One region of the Methylobacterium guangdongense genome, then DNA from elsewhere that is predicted to be linked to it. Evidence: predicted binding sites of a transcription regulator. Region 1 holds the regulator's gene; each other region holds the start of a gene.
The links. Region 1 encodes HrcA, which represses chaperone genes, less so after heat shock. Its sites were predicted from a motif close to GTTAGCACTCNCNNNNNGNGAGTGCTAAC; they were not measured.
Positions count from the first base shown of each region.

Region 1 (5,132 bases):
AGATGATGAAGACGGCATTCATCGCGACGCTGACGACAAGCTGCGTGCTGCAGAAGATCAGCGCCTGCGCGAGGACGCTTCCCTTCTCCGGATCGACGAACTGAGGCAGGAGCGACAGGTACAGAACGGCGATCTTCGGGTTGAGGAGATTGGTCAGCAGCCCCATCGCGAAAAGTTTTCGCGGGCTGGCCAGGGGCAGATCGCGGACCTGAAACGGTGATTGCCCGTTGGGCCGGACTGCCTGCCACGCGAGGGTGAGGAGATAGATCGCGCCCGCGAGCCGGAGGGCATCATAGGCGTAGGGGATCGCGATCAGCAGCGCCGTGAGCCCCAGGGCCGCGCACACCATGTAGACGATGTGGCCCGCGAGGATGCCGCCGAGCGAGATCAGGCCAGCCGTCCGCCCCTGCGCAATCGAGCGGGAAATCAGATAGACCATGTTCGGCCCCGGCGTGAGGGCCATGCCCAGCGAGACCAAGGCGAAGGCCAGGTAAGGGCCAAGATCTGGCATGTCGATCCATCCCATCGGAGGCTGCCGCCAAGACGAGCGGCCGATACTCGCCAGAACGACCCGTCGTACCTGAAACAGGATAGCTTTCGGCAGCGAGCTAAACGGACACCCTCAGGCTTGTCAAAGCCTTCAGCGGCTGCCGTCACGCCGGCATTGCTGCTTACTCTCGTCGCGGAGCCGGCTAAAACATGCTGTGAGCTTGACCGACTCACCCCCGAAGGCCGCACGCGGCCGGTTGCGGCCGGGAGTGCGGAGGATGGTCATCGCTCTGGCAGTCTCCAGAAGAGCAAGCGGCGAGTGGAGCGTAACTCTCCGCCTCGCCGTCCACCCGCTTCTCTGAAGTTCGCCAAACCCTAACGGGTAATTGCCAGGGATCGGCGGCTGGCCCCGCCGATCCCACGCCCGAAGATAACGCGCAGCGCCGGGTGCAGCAACGGTCGCGTCACCGCCCCCCGTCCAGTAGTTTCGAGACGACGCGGGCGGTGTAGTCGACCATCGGCACGATGCGCGCGTAGTTCAGCCGCGTCGGGCCGATCACACCGACCACGCCGACGATCTTCTGGGCTCCGTCCCGGAACGGCGCGGCGATCAGCGATGAGCCGGAGAGCGAGAACAGCTTGTTTTCGGAGCCGATGAAGATGCGCACGCCGTCGCCCCCCTCGGCCCGGGCGAGGAGGTCGATCACATCCTTCTGGCTCTCCAGATCGTTGAACAGCAGGCGGATGCGCTCCAGATCCTCGGCGGCGCGCAGGTCGTCGAGCAGGTTGGCCTGCCCGCGCACGATCAGCTGCCGCGCCTCGGTCGGCCCGACCGGGGTCGCGAGCCCGGCATCCACGAGGCGTTCGGTCAGGGCGTCGAGTTCCCGCTTCATCGCCTGGCGGCTGGCCTCGATCTCGGCCCGCAGGGTGCCGAGGGTCCGGCCCTGGAGCCGGGCGTTCAGGAAGTTCGTCGCCTCCTGAAGTGCCCCGGCGGGCAGACCGGGGGGCAGATCGACCAGCCGGTTCTCGACGGAGCCGTCGTCCGAGACCAGCACGACCAGGGCCCGGGCCGGGTCCAGACGCACGAACTCGATGTGCTTCAGGTTCACGTTCGCCTTGGTGGTCAGCACCACGCCGGCGCCGCGCGAGATGCCCGACAGCATCGTGGAGGCCTCGGTCAGCGCCGAGTCGAAGGTGTGACGCGAGGCGGCGGCCCGCATCTGCGCCTCGATCCGGGCCTGCTCGTCCTGGCTGACGTCGCCGAGCTCCAGCATGGCGTCGACGAAGAAGCGCAGGCCGAGCTCGGTCGGCAGCCGGCCCGCCGAGGTGTGCGGCGCGAAGATCAGGCCGGAATGCTCCAGATCCGCCATCACGTTGCGGATCGAGGCCGGCGACAGGGCCATCGGCAGGATGCGCGCGAGGTTGCGCGACCCGACCGGCTCGCCGGTGGTGAGGTAGCTCTCGACGATCTGCCGGAAGATCTCCCGGGCGCGCTCGTTGAGCGCGGCAAGCGCGTGCATCGATGGGCCGTCGGGAAATCGCGGGTTCGGGTCTGTCACGCTCTGGTCCTGTGGTCCGATCATGGTCAAGCGGCCGGTCCGGATCAATCCGTACAAACCGGGTCGCCTGCGCCGCTTGCCCGCGGAGATACGGCGGCCTATGAGCCCGGCCCTCGACTTTCCTCACAGAAGGGGTCCGCAATGCGGCCTTCCAAGCGTGCCGCCGACGAGTTGCGGCCCGTGAGCCTGGAGCGCGCGGTCTCGCGCTACGCCGAGGGCTCGTGCCTCGTCAGCTTCGGCAACACCCGGGTCCTCTGCACCGCCTCGCTGGAGGAGCGCGGACCCCCGTGGCTGCGCGGTTCGGGCAAGGGCTGGGTGACGGCCGAATACGCCATGCTGCCCCGTGCGACGCACGAACGCACCCGCCGCGAGATCGGTTCCGGCAAGCCCTCGGGGCGGACCCAGGAGATCCAACGGCTCATCGGGCGCTCGCTCCGGGCGGTGACCAACCTGCCGGCCCTCGGCGAGCGGCAGGTGACGGTGGATTGCGACGTGATCCAGGCGGATGGCGGCACGCGGACCGCCGCCATCACGGGCGCCTGGGTCGCCCTGCACGATTGCTTCAGCTGGATGCGGGCGCGCTCGATCATCTCGGTCGATCCGCTGCGCGATCACGTCGCGGCCGTCTCCTGCGGCCTCTACAAGGGCGCGCCGGTCCTCGACCTCGACTACGCCGAGGATTCGGCGGCCGAGACCGACGCCAATTTCGTGCTCACCGGCCGAGGCGGCATCGTGGAGGTGCAGGGCACCGCCGAGATGGAGCCGTTCACGCAGGACCAACTGCTCGAATTGCTGCGCCTCGCGCGCGCCGGCACCAACCGACTGGTCGCCCTGCAGAAGGAGGCGATCGCGTGAGCCGGCGGCTGACGGGCAAGTTGGTGATCGCCACCCACAATGCCGGCAAGCTCGCCGAGATGCGCGAGCTGCTGGCGCCCTTCGGGATCGAGGCGGTATCGGCCGGCGAACTCGGCCTGCCGGAGCCCGACGAGACCGGCACGATGTTCGCCGAGAACGCGGCGATCAAGGCTCACGCCGCCGCGCAGGCGACGGGGCTTCCCGCCTTCGCGGACGATTCCGGCCTGTGCGTCGATGCCCTGGACGGGGCGCCGGGCATCTTCTCCGCACGCTGGGCCGGCCCGACCAAGGATTTTTCCGGCGCCATGGCGCGGATCTTTTCCGAACTGGACCGGCGCGGCGCGAAGGACCGCCGGGCTCATTTCGTCTCGGCGCTGGTGCTGGCTTGGCCCGACGGCCACACGGAGCTGTTCGAGGGCCGGGTGTTCGGCGACCTCGTGGAGCCCCGCGGCGCGGCGGGATTCGGCTACGACCCGATCTTCCGGCCCGACGGCCATGATTGCACCTTCGGCGAGATGACGGCCGACGAGAAGCACGGCGTCGACTGGCAGCGGGGGCAGGGGCTCTCGCACCGGGCCCGGGCCTTCGTCGATCTGAGCCGGGCCTGCCTTCAGCCCGGCGCCTGATTGCCAAACCGGGCCGCGCCGCTCACATCCCCACCATCATGCAAGCGACCGGCCTGGACCACCCGACCCGCGATGCGGGTTTCGGCATCTACCTGCACTGGCCCTTCTGCGCGGCGAAGTGCCCGTACTGCGACTTCAACAGCCACGTCCGCCATGGCGGCGTCGACGAGCCGCGCTTTCTCCAAGCCTTCCGGACCGAGATCGACCATGCGGCGGGGCGGACGCCCGGCCGGACCGTCACCAGCATCTTCCTCGGCGGCGGCACGCCCTCGCTGATGCAGCCCGCCACGGTCGCCGGCCTGCTCGACGCCGTGGCGGCGCGCTGGCCCGTGGCGCCGGACGCGGAGATCACGTTGGAGGCCAACCCGTCGAGTGTCGAGGCCTCGCGTTTCCGCGGCTATCGTGCCGCCGGGGTCAACCGGGTGTCGCTCGGCGTCCAGGCGCTGAACGATCCATCGCTTCGGACGCTCGGCCGGCTGCACGACGTGGCGCAGGCGCTCGACGCGATTCGAGTGGCCCAGGCGACCTTCGAACGCACGTCGTTCGACCTGATCTATGCCCGACCGGACCAGACGCCCGCGATGTGGCGGGTCGAGCTGGACGAGGCCCTGAAGCGGGCCGGCGAGCATGTGTCCCTCTACCAGCTCACCATCGAGCCGGGCACGCCCTTCTACGGCCTCGCCAACGCGGGCAAGCTGGTGGTGCCGGACGACGAGACCGGACGTGCCCTGTACGACGTGACGCAGGAACGCTGCGCCCGAGCCGGACTGCCCGCCTACGAAATCTCGAATCACGCCCGCCCCGGCGCGGAATCGCGCCACAACCTCCTCTACTGGCGCTACGGCGAGTATGCGGGGATCGGTCCCGGCGCGCATGGACGCCTCGTCACGGGAGTGGGGCGGGTCGGCACAGTGACCGAGCGCGGGCCGGAGGCGTGGCTCGCCCGGGTCGAGCGCGACGGCCACGGCATCGTCGAGACCGAATCCCTCTCCCCCGCCGATCAGGCCGACGAGTTCCTGGTGATGGGCCTGCGCCTGCGCGAGGGCATCGATCCCGAGCGCTACGCTGCATTGAAGGGCCGGCCCCTGAACGGCAATCGGATCGGCATGCTGATCGGCGATGGGCTGCTGGAGCGCCGCCCGGGTGGCCGCATCGCCGCCACCGGGCGCGGGGCGCCGGTGCTGAACGCCGTCGTCGCCGACCTCGCCGGCTGATCAGATCGCGGGCTTGGCCAGCACCCGGGGGGCAGGGCTGACCGGCGTCGCGGCGTTGTTGCGGATCTCGTAGACCGCGAGCGCGCGCTCACTCTGTCCGTCCGGGCGGAACCGGAAGGTGCCATCCACCCCGGCGAAGCCCGCGCCGTTGGTCAATGTCACCTCGGCGAAGCGCTGCGAGCCGTATTGCCGGGCGAGCGCCGCCGCGAGGGTCACGGCATCGTAGGCGAGGGAGGTGACGCGCGGCGGCACGGCGCCGAACCGCGCTTGATAGCGACCGCTGAAGGCCGAGAAGCCGCTCCGGTCCGGCGCGGCGAAGTGGCCCCCCTGAAGCGCCGGGAGGGCGAAGAGCACCGGCTCATTCCAGAGGGCGGTGCCGACGGGGCGCA
Region 1 is NZ_JBBXMX010000003.1:152,934-158,065, forward strand. It holds gene AAHG09_RS07805 (LysE family translocator) at 1-511, opposite strand, end outside; gene hrcA (heat-inducible transcriptional repressor HrcA) at 954-2,009, opposite strand; gene rph (ribonuclease PH) at 2,190-2,903, shown strand; gene rdgB (RdgB/HAM1 family non-canonical purine NTP pyrophosphatase) at 2,900-3,529, shown strand; gene hemW (radical SAM family heme chaperone HemW) at 3,568-4,743, shown strand; gene AAHG09_RS07830 (penicillin-binding protein activator) at 4,744-5,132, opposite strand, start outside.

Region 2 (5,132 bases), on a different contig from region 1:
TCCGATCGTGGACGTAGTCGCAGATCGCCTGAACACGCCCCCAGCCCGGCGGCAGGTGCCCGAACAGATCCCAGGCGATCGACGACAGGCGGTCGGTCTCGCAATACCGGCTGCCGAGGAGGAACAGCACGGTGTCCGACGGCAGCTCCTCGACGGCAGTCTCCCGGGCGGCGAAGGCCTGGGGGTCGCCGCCGCCGGTATCCCGGACGATGGTATCGGTCTTCAGCGTGAAGCGTCCGGCCGGGGCAACCATGCGGCTGCACCAGTTCCCGAAGCTGTCGCGGTAGCCGTTGACCGGCACGGCGGGGCTCGTGATCAGGTAGTCAGGCCGTTCGAGATCCGAGAAGCGCGAGGCGTGGACGTTGAGCGTCGCGATGATGGGGGTGGGCTGCGGGAACTCGTAGGTCATCTCGCAGCCGACGAGAATGCGCATGGGCGTTGTCCTGAGGAGCGTCTGCGGGATCGGCGTCGGCCCTCGCGGCGCCACACGGATCGGATTGCCTCGCGGCGCGGGCCGGCGGCCTCGATCGTGACGACAGGGCGCGGATCGCAGGAGGCTCCCGCAGGGTCAGCGCACCCGCGGGATCGAAGGGGCGCTGGCCCGGGCAACCCGGCCAGCGTCGCACCCGGGTGCCTCCCGACGAGCCGAACGCCGGCGCGTTGGATTGCAGCCGGAGACTGTCCGGCCGATCAGAAGTCCATCCCGCCCATTCCGCCGCCGCCCGGCATGGGGGGCGCCTCCTTCCGGGGAGCCTCGGCGATCATCGCCTCGGTGGTCACCAGCAGGCCAGCGACCGAGGCCGCACCCTGAATCGCCGCGCGGACGACCTTGGCCGGATCGACGATGCCGGCTTGGAGCATATCGACATACTCCTCGGTCTGCGCGTTGAAGCCGTAGGTCACCGAAGCGTTGGCGAGGATCTTGCCGACCACGATCGAACCCTCGACGCCCGAGTTCTGGGCGATCTGGCGCAGCGGGGCCTCAAGGGCCTTCAGCACGATCTTGATGCCGGCCTGGACGTCGGGGTTGTCGTTCGAGAGGCCCTGAACCGCCGCCATGGCGCGCAGCAGCGCGGTGCCGCCGCCGGGGACGATGCCTTCCTCGACCGCCGCGCGGGTGGCGTGCAGGGCGTCGTCGACGCGGTCCTTCTTCTCCTTGACCTCGACCTCGGTCGAACCGCCGACGCGGATCACCGCGACGCCGCCCGCGAGCTTGGCTAGGCGCTCCTGCAGCTTCTCGCGGTCGTAGTCCGAGGTGGTCTCCTCGATCTGCGCCTTGATCTGGCTGATCCGGCCCTCGATGTCGGCCTTCTCGCCGGCGCCGTCGATGATCGTGGTGGTCTCCTTCTCGATCCGCACGCGCTTGGCGCGGCCGAGCATGGGGAGCGTCACGTTCTCGAGCTTGATGCCGAGATCCTCGGCGATCATCTGGCCCTTGGTCAGGATCGCGATGTCCTCGAGCATCGCCTTGCGGCGGTCGCCGAAGCCCGGCGCCTTGACGGCCGCGACCTTCAGGCCGCCGCGCAGCTTGTTCACGACGAGGGTGGCGAGCGCCTCACCCTCGATGTCCTCGGCGATGATCAGGAGCGGCTTGCCGGTCTGGACCACGGCCTCGAGCACCGGCAGCATCGCCTGGAGCGACGAGAGCTTCTTCTCGTGGATGAGGATGTAGGGGTCTTCCAGCTCGGCGACCATCTTCTCCGCGTTCGTGATGAAGTACGGGGAGAGGTAGCCGCGGTCGAACTGCATGCCCTCGACGACGTCGAGCTCGGTCTCGGCGGTCTTGGCCTCCTCGACCGTGATGACGCCCTCGTTGCCCACCTTCTGCATGGCGTGGGCGATCATCTCGCCGATCTCGGTGTCGCCGTTGGCGGAGATCGTGCCGACCTGGGCGATCTCCGCGGACGAGGCGACCTTCCGCGAGCGGCCCGCGATATCCTTCACGACGGCGGCCACCGCCAGATCGATGCCGCGCTTCAGATCCATCGGGTTCATGCCGGCGGCGACGTACTTCACACCCTCGCGGACGATGGAGGCCGCGAGAACGGTCGCCGTGGTGGTGCCGTCGCCGGCGGTGTCGCTCGACTTCGAGGCCACTTCGCGCACCATCTGGGCGCCCATGTTCTCGAACTTGTCGACGAGCTCGATCTCCTTGGCGACCGTCACACCGTCCTTGGTGATGCGCGGGGCGCCAAAACTCTTCTCGATCACGACGTTGCGGCCCTTCGGGCCCAGCGTCACCTTCACCGCGTTCGCGAGGAGCTCGACGCCGCGCAGCATCTTCTCGCGGGCATCGACCGAAAAGCGGACATCTTTGGCGGACATGGGGGTGCGCTCATCATCTGTCGTCTGGCCCCGAGGCACGCCACAGCGGGCGCCTCAACGGGCAGATCGTCGTTCGAGGCCGCGAACGGCCTGATCGAAGCTCGTGCTCAGACACACTCACTTCATTCATGCGAGTGAGCACGAGCTCATTGTTCAAGCATCAATTTTTCCAGACTCGGCGGAAGCCTCCGTCTGGATCGATGCACTAGGCGACGATGCCCAGGATGTCGGATTCCTTCATGATCAGGAGGTCCTGACCGTCGATCTTGACCTCGGTGCCGGACCACTTGCCGAACAGGACGCGATCGCCGGCCTTCACCTCAAGCGCGATGATCTTGCCGGCGTCATCGCGCACGCCCGGTCCCGCGGCGACGACTTCGCCCTCCTGCGGCTTCTCCTTGACCGTATCGGGGATGATGATCCCGCCCTTGGTCTTCTCCTCGCCTTCGATGCGGCGGAGTACCACGCGGTCGTGCAGCGGACGGAATTTCATGGTGAGATCCTGATCGCTCCCAAGCGGAATCCAATCGACATGATTGGCGCTGTCGCCTGACAGACACGGGCGAGAGTGCCATCGTCGCCCGATCGACCCATCGTTAGCACTCGCCGCGTGGAAGTGCTAATCTTATGATGGGATGGCGGGCCCCAATCATCCGGAAGCCGCGGCACCACAGCGCTTCAGCGCGGGCTGAGCGGGTTCGAACCGCCTGCCTCGCTCGACCGATCCCGGCGCGGATCACCTGCGATCCCTCCGCGGATCACCTGCGCGATCGTCCGCCCTGGTCGGGCTGTTCCGGCCTCACTGTGTTGAGGACGGGATGACGGTCGGTCAGGCCACCACGCCGCCGACCAGCGACGCTTTCACGGTGATGAACGGCTGCCTGGCGCGAGATCGCCAAGACTTTCGACGCTTGAAATTCTATCGCCGATCGGGCGGATATTTCACCGCACTCACACGTTGTACTTGTCCGCGCGATGGTCAGTCCCGCCGCTGGCGGACAAGGACCATCCTCATGACAATTCTGATGGCCGTCGCTCTGGCGATCGCGTTGCTCGGCGTCGCGCTGACGTCGGCAGCCTACCGGTTTGCACCGGTGTCGAAGCACATCGCGGGTGGGGATATCGTCCTCGTCTGCGGGATCAGCACGGCGGCCCTGGGGAGCCTGGGAGCCCTCCTGCAGATCTTCACTGTCTAGGTCGCGAGCCCGGCAAAGCCGCGTTGCCCGTGACCGGGCCGCGCGGCGAGATCCATGTCTCAGACGGGACGTTGCCACCATGCCGACATTGCCCGACGCCTACCTTCGGGACATCCTTGCGCAGGCGGAACGGGACCTCGCCGCGGCGGAGCTGCGCCGGACCCAACAGGCACGGATCGTCGCCGGCCCGCTCAACAGCCCGGAGACCCGTGCCGCCGCGGAACTGCTTCTGCGCGAGATCGACCAGACGATCGCGTCCATCCGGGCGAACCGCCATTTGATCAAAGATATTTTGGCCTGATCAAGCCGAGCCGGCGGCTGCGCCCACGCCGGGTCCACCCACGCGTCCCCCGGCCAACCCCTTCTCGTTCCCGCACAACGGCATGTCGGCGGCTGAGGCCTCGACGCTGGCACAGGACCGATCGGCAAGATGCGAGCCCTCGTTGAAAACAGGTCCTCCACCACACCACCCGCCGACGCTTTCCCGTGGGGCTCGCGACACGCGCCGGCTCACAAGCCTGCGTCACGGTCTGCCGACAGGGCCATCCGCGGCAAGCATCTCCCAACCACTTCGCGCTCCCAGATCATGGAGCGTCACGATCATCCACGAGACTTGCGCTCTGAGGGTCCGTGCGATCGAAGCGGACGGTCAATACCTCAGCTCGATCGCGTGAAAGCAGACCATCGGCGACCAAGCTCGAAACCACGTCCCCGAATTCGTCCCTGGTCAGGCCACGATCCTTAAAGGACTTCACGACCGTGTCCGCATGCGCCATGTTCATCAGATCGCGCTTGATCTCCATCGTCGAGGGAACCGATATTTTGCGCCCGAAACGCTTTTGATTGAGCATGGCGGATCTCCTTGACGACAGCAACGGAAGCTCGATGACTGGAAACGCCCGGAATTTAATTTCGTTCAGATCGGCGTCGGTTTCGTTTTTCTCCGAGCAAAATTTATAATCCTCGATGAATGGCCAGATTTATATTTATCGAATCTGGTAAAATCCTTTTTCCACACCACCTCGGGAAGGGCGACTGCATCCTGCGGGCAACAGGCGCGACGCGGAGATGAAGCGACGCGCGCCGGTATCGTCGGACGGACGCGGATCCTGTCGCGTGCTGACATCCGCCAGCAGGTGAGGCGCGGATGTCCCGGCATGCCGAATCTCGAGGAGGCCCCTCGATGGGATCAAGCGTCTCTACGTCACCCGTCGACGGGAGCCCCTGAGCGAACGGTGACGTCATCGGCCGGCGCTTCGGCAGGGACAGGGACCGTCGGCCGTCTGCAGGCGCGTGAATTCGGCTCGTCCAGCAAGGAGTGCGTTATGGTTCAACCCAGACTTACAGGCTTGGAGTTCAGCTGGTTCACCAAGTGCCAGATGATGGCGTCAAACTATGCCCAGCACTGGGAGATGGCTCTCGAGCCCGATCTTGGAGATCTGATCCAGGCCGTCTCCGCTGATGCGCGGACAAGCTTCACGGGGCCGCAATCGATGCGGCGCGTCGCCGAACGACTGACGCTCGCCGCGGACTCGCTGGCCGCGGCGAGCGACGATCAGGCTCACGCTGCCGATGTCCGCCGCGAGGACGGTCGTTGCACGGAAGCGCTGC
Region 2 is NZ_JBBXMX010000006.1:277,329-282,460, reverse strand. It holds gene AAHG09_RS14800 (transglutaminase-like domain-containing protein) at 1-433, opposite strand, end outside; gene groL (chaperonin GroEL) at 691-2,325, opposite strand; gene groES (co-chaperone GroES) at 2,531-2,818, opposite strand; gene AAHG09_RS14785 (hypothetical protein) at 3,144-3,521, shown strand; gene AAHG09_RS14780 (hypothetical protein) at 3,601-3,822, shown strand; gene AAHG09_RS14775 (hypothetical protein) at 4,106-4,372, opposite strand; gene AAHG09_RS14770 (hypothetical protein) at 4,871-5,132, shown strand, end outside.
Region 2: a site for HrcA is predicted at 2,921-2,949, ahead of groES (co-chaperone GroES). Genes of this name have one in related genera too.

Region 3 (5,132 bases), on a different contig from region 1:
TGCGGGTATCGTCGCCGGAACCCGCCGTCGCCGTCACGTTGCCGATGGTGAAATTGCCGGTCGAGGCCAGGACGTCGCTCTGCGGGTAGCCGTAGACGTAGACGTTCTCGCCGAGCCGGGCGCGGATCGACATGGGCGGTACCACCGGTTGCGGCGTATCGGTCGTGAGCACCGCGAGATCGTTGGTGGCGTCGCTGGCGACGAAGCGCGCCTTCACGGCGGCGCGGCCCGGCTGCCGAACCATGTAGTCCGAGCAGCTCTCGATCACATGGTGGTTGGTCACGACGTGCCCGCGCTCCGAGACGTAGAACCCCGTGCCCGTGCTGACCATCCCGGCTACGAGCTTGTGCGGTACCTTCGGCCCCGGGCTCTCCTTGGCGGCGGCCGCGGTGGCGTCCTTCTGGCAGCCCATCACCGCCTCGAACGCCTCGGTCGAGCCGACCAGCGACAGCACGGCGATCTGCTTGCCCTGAAAGATCACCGCGACGCTGCCGGCATTCGACAGGTCGGCGAGGCGGAGTCTCGATCGGGACATGGGCGGCCTGGATTCGGCGGAACGGGAATCGCGTCAGCGCGTCTGGCTCACCGCCGTGGTGGCGCTGCCCGCCGACGGGGCGAACGGATCCGCCGAGGCGTTGACGACCTGTGCCCCGGTCGGACCCGCGGCCGGCTGCATCGGGCGCTGCCGGCGGCTCGCCACCCGGCGCCGCGGGGCCTGCCGAACCTCGTGGATGACGCGGACCGTCCGGCGCGGCGCGGCGTAGACGACGACCGGGCGTTCCCGCGCGGCCTGGGCGGCGATCGAACCGGCGATCACCCCGCCGAGCACGCCGCCGGCAAGACCTCCGAAGAGTGCGCCGGCACTTTGAGCCTGTACAGGCGCCGGCGCCAGGCCGAAGATCAGCACAGCACCGACCGCACCCGCGGCAACGACACTCCGTCCCCTCGTGATTCAACCCCCTCCACGGCCGGTACTGATCTCGCCGAAAGCCTCGAAAGCTTAGCGGTTCGAATCAACCTGGGCAGTGGACTTTCGTCGTTGCGCACGCGTTATTCTACGCATTTGAGGTTGTCTTATTCAGAGGATGATCAATGGAAGGTTACGGCAATCCGCGACCGCACCCATGAGGACGAGGCGATACATCGCGTCGGCCGTGCGCTCCGCCGACCGGTGGTCAAACGAAAAGGGGCCGCCTCTCGGCGACCCCCTTCCTTCGTCTCATCGGATGGCGTGGACTTAGAAGTCCATGCCGCCCATGCCGCCGCCCGGCATCGCCGGGGCAGGGCTGTCCTTCTTCGGGGCGTCGGCGACCATCGCCTCGGTGGTCACCAGCAGGCCAGCGACCGAGGCCGCGTCCTGCAGGGCAGTGCGCACCACCTTGGCCGGGTCGACGATGCCGGCCTGGATCATGTCGACGTACTCTTCGGTCTGGGCGTTGAAGCCGAAGGTCTCCGAGGAGGTGTTGTCGGTGATCTTGCCGACCACGATCGAGCCTTCCACGCCCGCGTTCTGGGCGATCTGGCGCAGCGGGGCCTCAAGGGCCTTCAGCACGATCTTGATGCCGGCCTGGACGTCCGGGATCTCGGACTTCAGCTCAGCAACGGCCTTCTTGGCGCGCAGCAGCGCGGTGCCGCCGCCGGGGACGATGCCTTCCTCGACCGCCGCGCGGGTGGCGTTGAGGGCGTCGTCGACGCGGTCCTTCTTCTCCTTGACCTCGACCTCGGTCGCGCCGCCGACGCGGATCACCGCGACGCCGCCCGCGAGCTTGGCCAGACGCTCCTGCAGCTTCTCACGGTCGTAGTCCGAGGTGGTCTCCTCGATCTGCGCCTTGATCTGGCTGATGCGGCCCTCGATGTCGGCCTTCTCGCCGACGCCGTCGATGATCGTGGTGTTCTCCTTCTCGATCCGCACGCGCTTTGCGCGGCCGAGCATGGGGAGCGTCACGTTCTCGAGCTTGATGCCGAGATCCTCGGCGATCATCTGGCCCTTGGTCAGGATCGCGATGTCCTCGAGCATCGCCTTGCGGCGGTCGCCGAAGCCCGGCGCCTTCACGGCCGCGACCTTCAGGCCGCCGCGCAGCTTGTTGACCACCAGGGTGGCGAGCGCCTCGCCCTCGATGTCCTCGGCGATGATCAGCAGCGGCTTGCCGGTCTGGACCACGGCCTCGAGCACCGGCAGCATCGCCTGGAGCGAGGAGAGCTTCTTCTCGTGGATGAGGATGTAGGGATCCTCAAGCTCGGCGACCATCTTCTCCGCGTTCGTGATGAAGTACGGGGAGAGGTAGCCGCGGTCGAACTGCATGCCCTCGACGACGTCGAGCTCGGTCTCGGCGGTCTTGGCCTCCTCGACCGTGATCACGCCCTCGTTGCCCACCTTCTGCATGGCGTGGGCGATCATCTCGCCGATCTCCTTGTCGCCGTTGGCGGAGATCGTGCCGACCTGGGCGACCTCGTCGGAGGTCGAGACCTTCTTGGCGCGCGCGATGATGTCCTTCACGGCGGCCTGGGTGGCGAGGTCGATGCCGCGCTTCAGGTCCATCGGGTTGATGCCGGCGGCGACGTACTTGGCGCCCTCGCGGACGATGGCCTGGGCCAGCACGGTCGCGGTGGTGGTGCCGTCACCCGCGATGTCGTTGGTCTTCGAGGCCACTTCGCGCACCATCTGGGCGCCCATGTTCTCGAACTTGTCGGCGAGCTCGATCTCCTTGGCGACCGTCACACCGTCCTTGGTGATGCGCGGGGCGCCGAAGCTCTTCTCGATCACGACATTGCGGCCCTTCGGGCCGAGCGTCACCTTCACCGCGTCGGCGAGGATATCGACGCCGCGCAGCATCTTATCGCGGGCGTCGGCGGAGAAACGAACGTCTTTCGCTGCCATTGTGTGCCTCTTAGCTACTGGTTGAACCCCAAGGCCTCAGGCGGCCTCAAAGGGCGGGGCGGGGTGAACCGATCAGAGGGCGACGACGCCCATGATGTCGGATTCCTTCATGATCAGGAGGTCCTGACCGTCGATCTTGACCTCGGTGCCGGACCACTTGCCGAACAGGACGCGGTCGCCGGCCTTGACGTCGAGCGCGTTGACGCGGCCCTGCTCGTCGCGGGCGCCGGGGCCGACGGCGACGATCTCGCCCTCCTGCGGCTTCTCCTTGGCGGTGTCCGGGATGATGATACCGCCCTTGGTCTTCTCTTCGCTCTCAATGCGACGGACGACCACGCGGTCGTGCAGCGGACGGAACTTCATGAGCTGCCCTCTTGCTTCAGGTCTTGAGTTGGCGTTGATGCGGCCGGCGAGACCGCTGGCGAACTCGACTGTTAGCACTCTGTCTCGGCGAGTGCCAAAGACGGCCGCGAGATAGGCGCGCGCCGGTTCCGTGTCAAGGCTGTCGCACCCCGCGCGGCGATGCTCCGCCCCTCCTTTGGATAACGCCCCGCGATGCTGAGCCTGCACGGTCCCGAAGGTCCGGTGGCGTCCGAGACCACCCGGTCGATCACCCGCGACGCCGTCTGGCTGGACCTGAACGACCCGACCTCCGAAGAGGCGGCGGCCGTGGAGGCCGCCATCGGGCTGCGCGTCCCGTCGCGGGAAGCGCTGTCGGAGGTCGAGACGTCGAGCCGGCTGCGGCGGGTGAAGGGCGGCCTGTCGCTGTCCACGCCGATGATCACCTTCGAGCGGAGTGCCTCGCAGCTGAAGCCCCTGGGCTTCCTGCTGACGAAGGATCACCTCGTCACGGTCCGGTTCCACGAGCTGCGCGCCTTCGAGTCCTCGGCCAAGCGGATCGCGGAGGGTGACGGCAGCACGAGCCCCAGCGAGGTCTTCCTCGTGATCCTGGAGGAGCTGGTCGACAGTCTCGCGGACGCCCTGGAGGACATGGGCACCGAACTCGATACGCTCTCGACCCGGATCTTCGACTTCGACGTGCGCGGCGCGGAGCGTCGGCGGCTGGAGAGTCCACCGCCCCGGCGGCGCGACCTCGCCCTGCGCCGGATCCTGCGGGGAATCAGCAATCGCGGAAAGGTGCTGGGCAAGATCCGGGCGAGCCTGCTCGGCCTGGAGCGGATCGTGCCCTTCGTGTCGGCAGCGTGCGACGCCCTCGGCCTACCCGAGGACGGGCGGTTCGACACGATCAAGCGGGATATCGAATCCCTCGACGAGTTCGAGACGCGGCTGGCCGAGAACGTGCAGTTCCTGCTCGACGCCGCGCTCGGCCTGATCAACATCGAGCAGAACAACGTCTTCCGGGTGTTGACCGTCGTGTCGGTGGTGGGCGTGCCGCCGACCCTGATCGCGTCCATGTACGGCATGAACTTCAAACACATGCCCGAGCTGGACTGGACTTACGGCTATCCCTACGCCCTGGCGCTCATCGTGCTGAGCGCGCTCGCACCGATCGTCTACTTTCGTCTTCGCGGATGGTTTTGAGCTAGAAATCTCGTATTCAGTGCATATTTACAATGTTTATGTGCAATATACTGTCAAATATAATACTAAAGCCGGAAATTGGCGTCTGCGCGGGACGGCTCCGGTCTCAAGAATTTTTGCAAATTCAGACTCTGGCGTCGATTTTAGCAATCGATTAACGCTCCCATGTCTTGTTTCGTGGCGCTCGACAGTGAGATTTTCGATGTTCAAACGGTCCTCATTCAGTGAAGCCGATGCCAAGATCGCGGCGCTTGACAGATCTTTGGCGATCATCGAGTTCTCCCTGGACGGCGCCATCCTGCATGCCAACGAAAACTTCCTCAAACTCATCAAATACTCTAAGTCTGAGCTGGTCGGCCAGCATCATCGTATCTTCATCGAGGATGCGCACGCCCGCACGGCCGAGTATGCGGAATTCTGGGCTCAGCTGAGGAAAGGCCAGTTCGTCACCGGCGAGTTTCTCCGCCTCGACAAGGACAAGAATCCAGTCTGGCTCGAAGCCACCTACAATCCGATCCTGGATGCCCAGGGAAAACCCCTGAAGGTGGTCAAGTTCGCCTCCGACATCTCGGCGAAGAAGAAGCAGATCGGCCGGCTGATGTCGATGATCGACAACATGCCGGTCGCGGTGATGACGGCGGATCCGCGGGACAATTTCCGGATCGACTACCTGAACGAGACGTCGCGCAAGACCCTCGGGCCCCTCGAACAG
Region 3 is NZ_JBBXMX010000002.1:458,680-463,811, reverse strand. It holds gene AAHG09_RS06020 (S1C family serine protease) at 1-535, opposite strand, end outside; gene AAHG09_RS06015 (hypothetical protein) at 569-907, opposite strand; gene groL (chaperonin GroEL) at 1,238-2,878, opposite strand; gene groES (co-chaperone GroES) at 2,951-3,241, opposite strand; gene AAHG09_RS06000 (CorA family divalent cation transporter) at 3,434-4,420, shown strand; gene AAHG09_RS05995 (methyl-accepting chemotaxis protein) at 4,623-5,132, shown strand, end outside.
Region 3: a site for HrcA is predicted at 3,312-3,340, ahead of groES (co-chaperone GroES). Genes of this name have one in related genera too.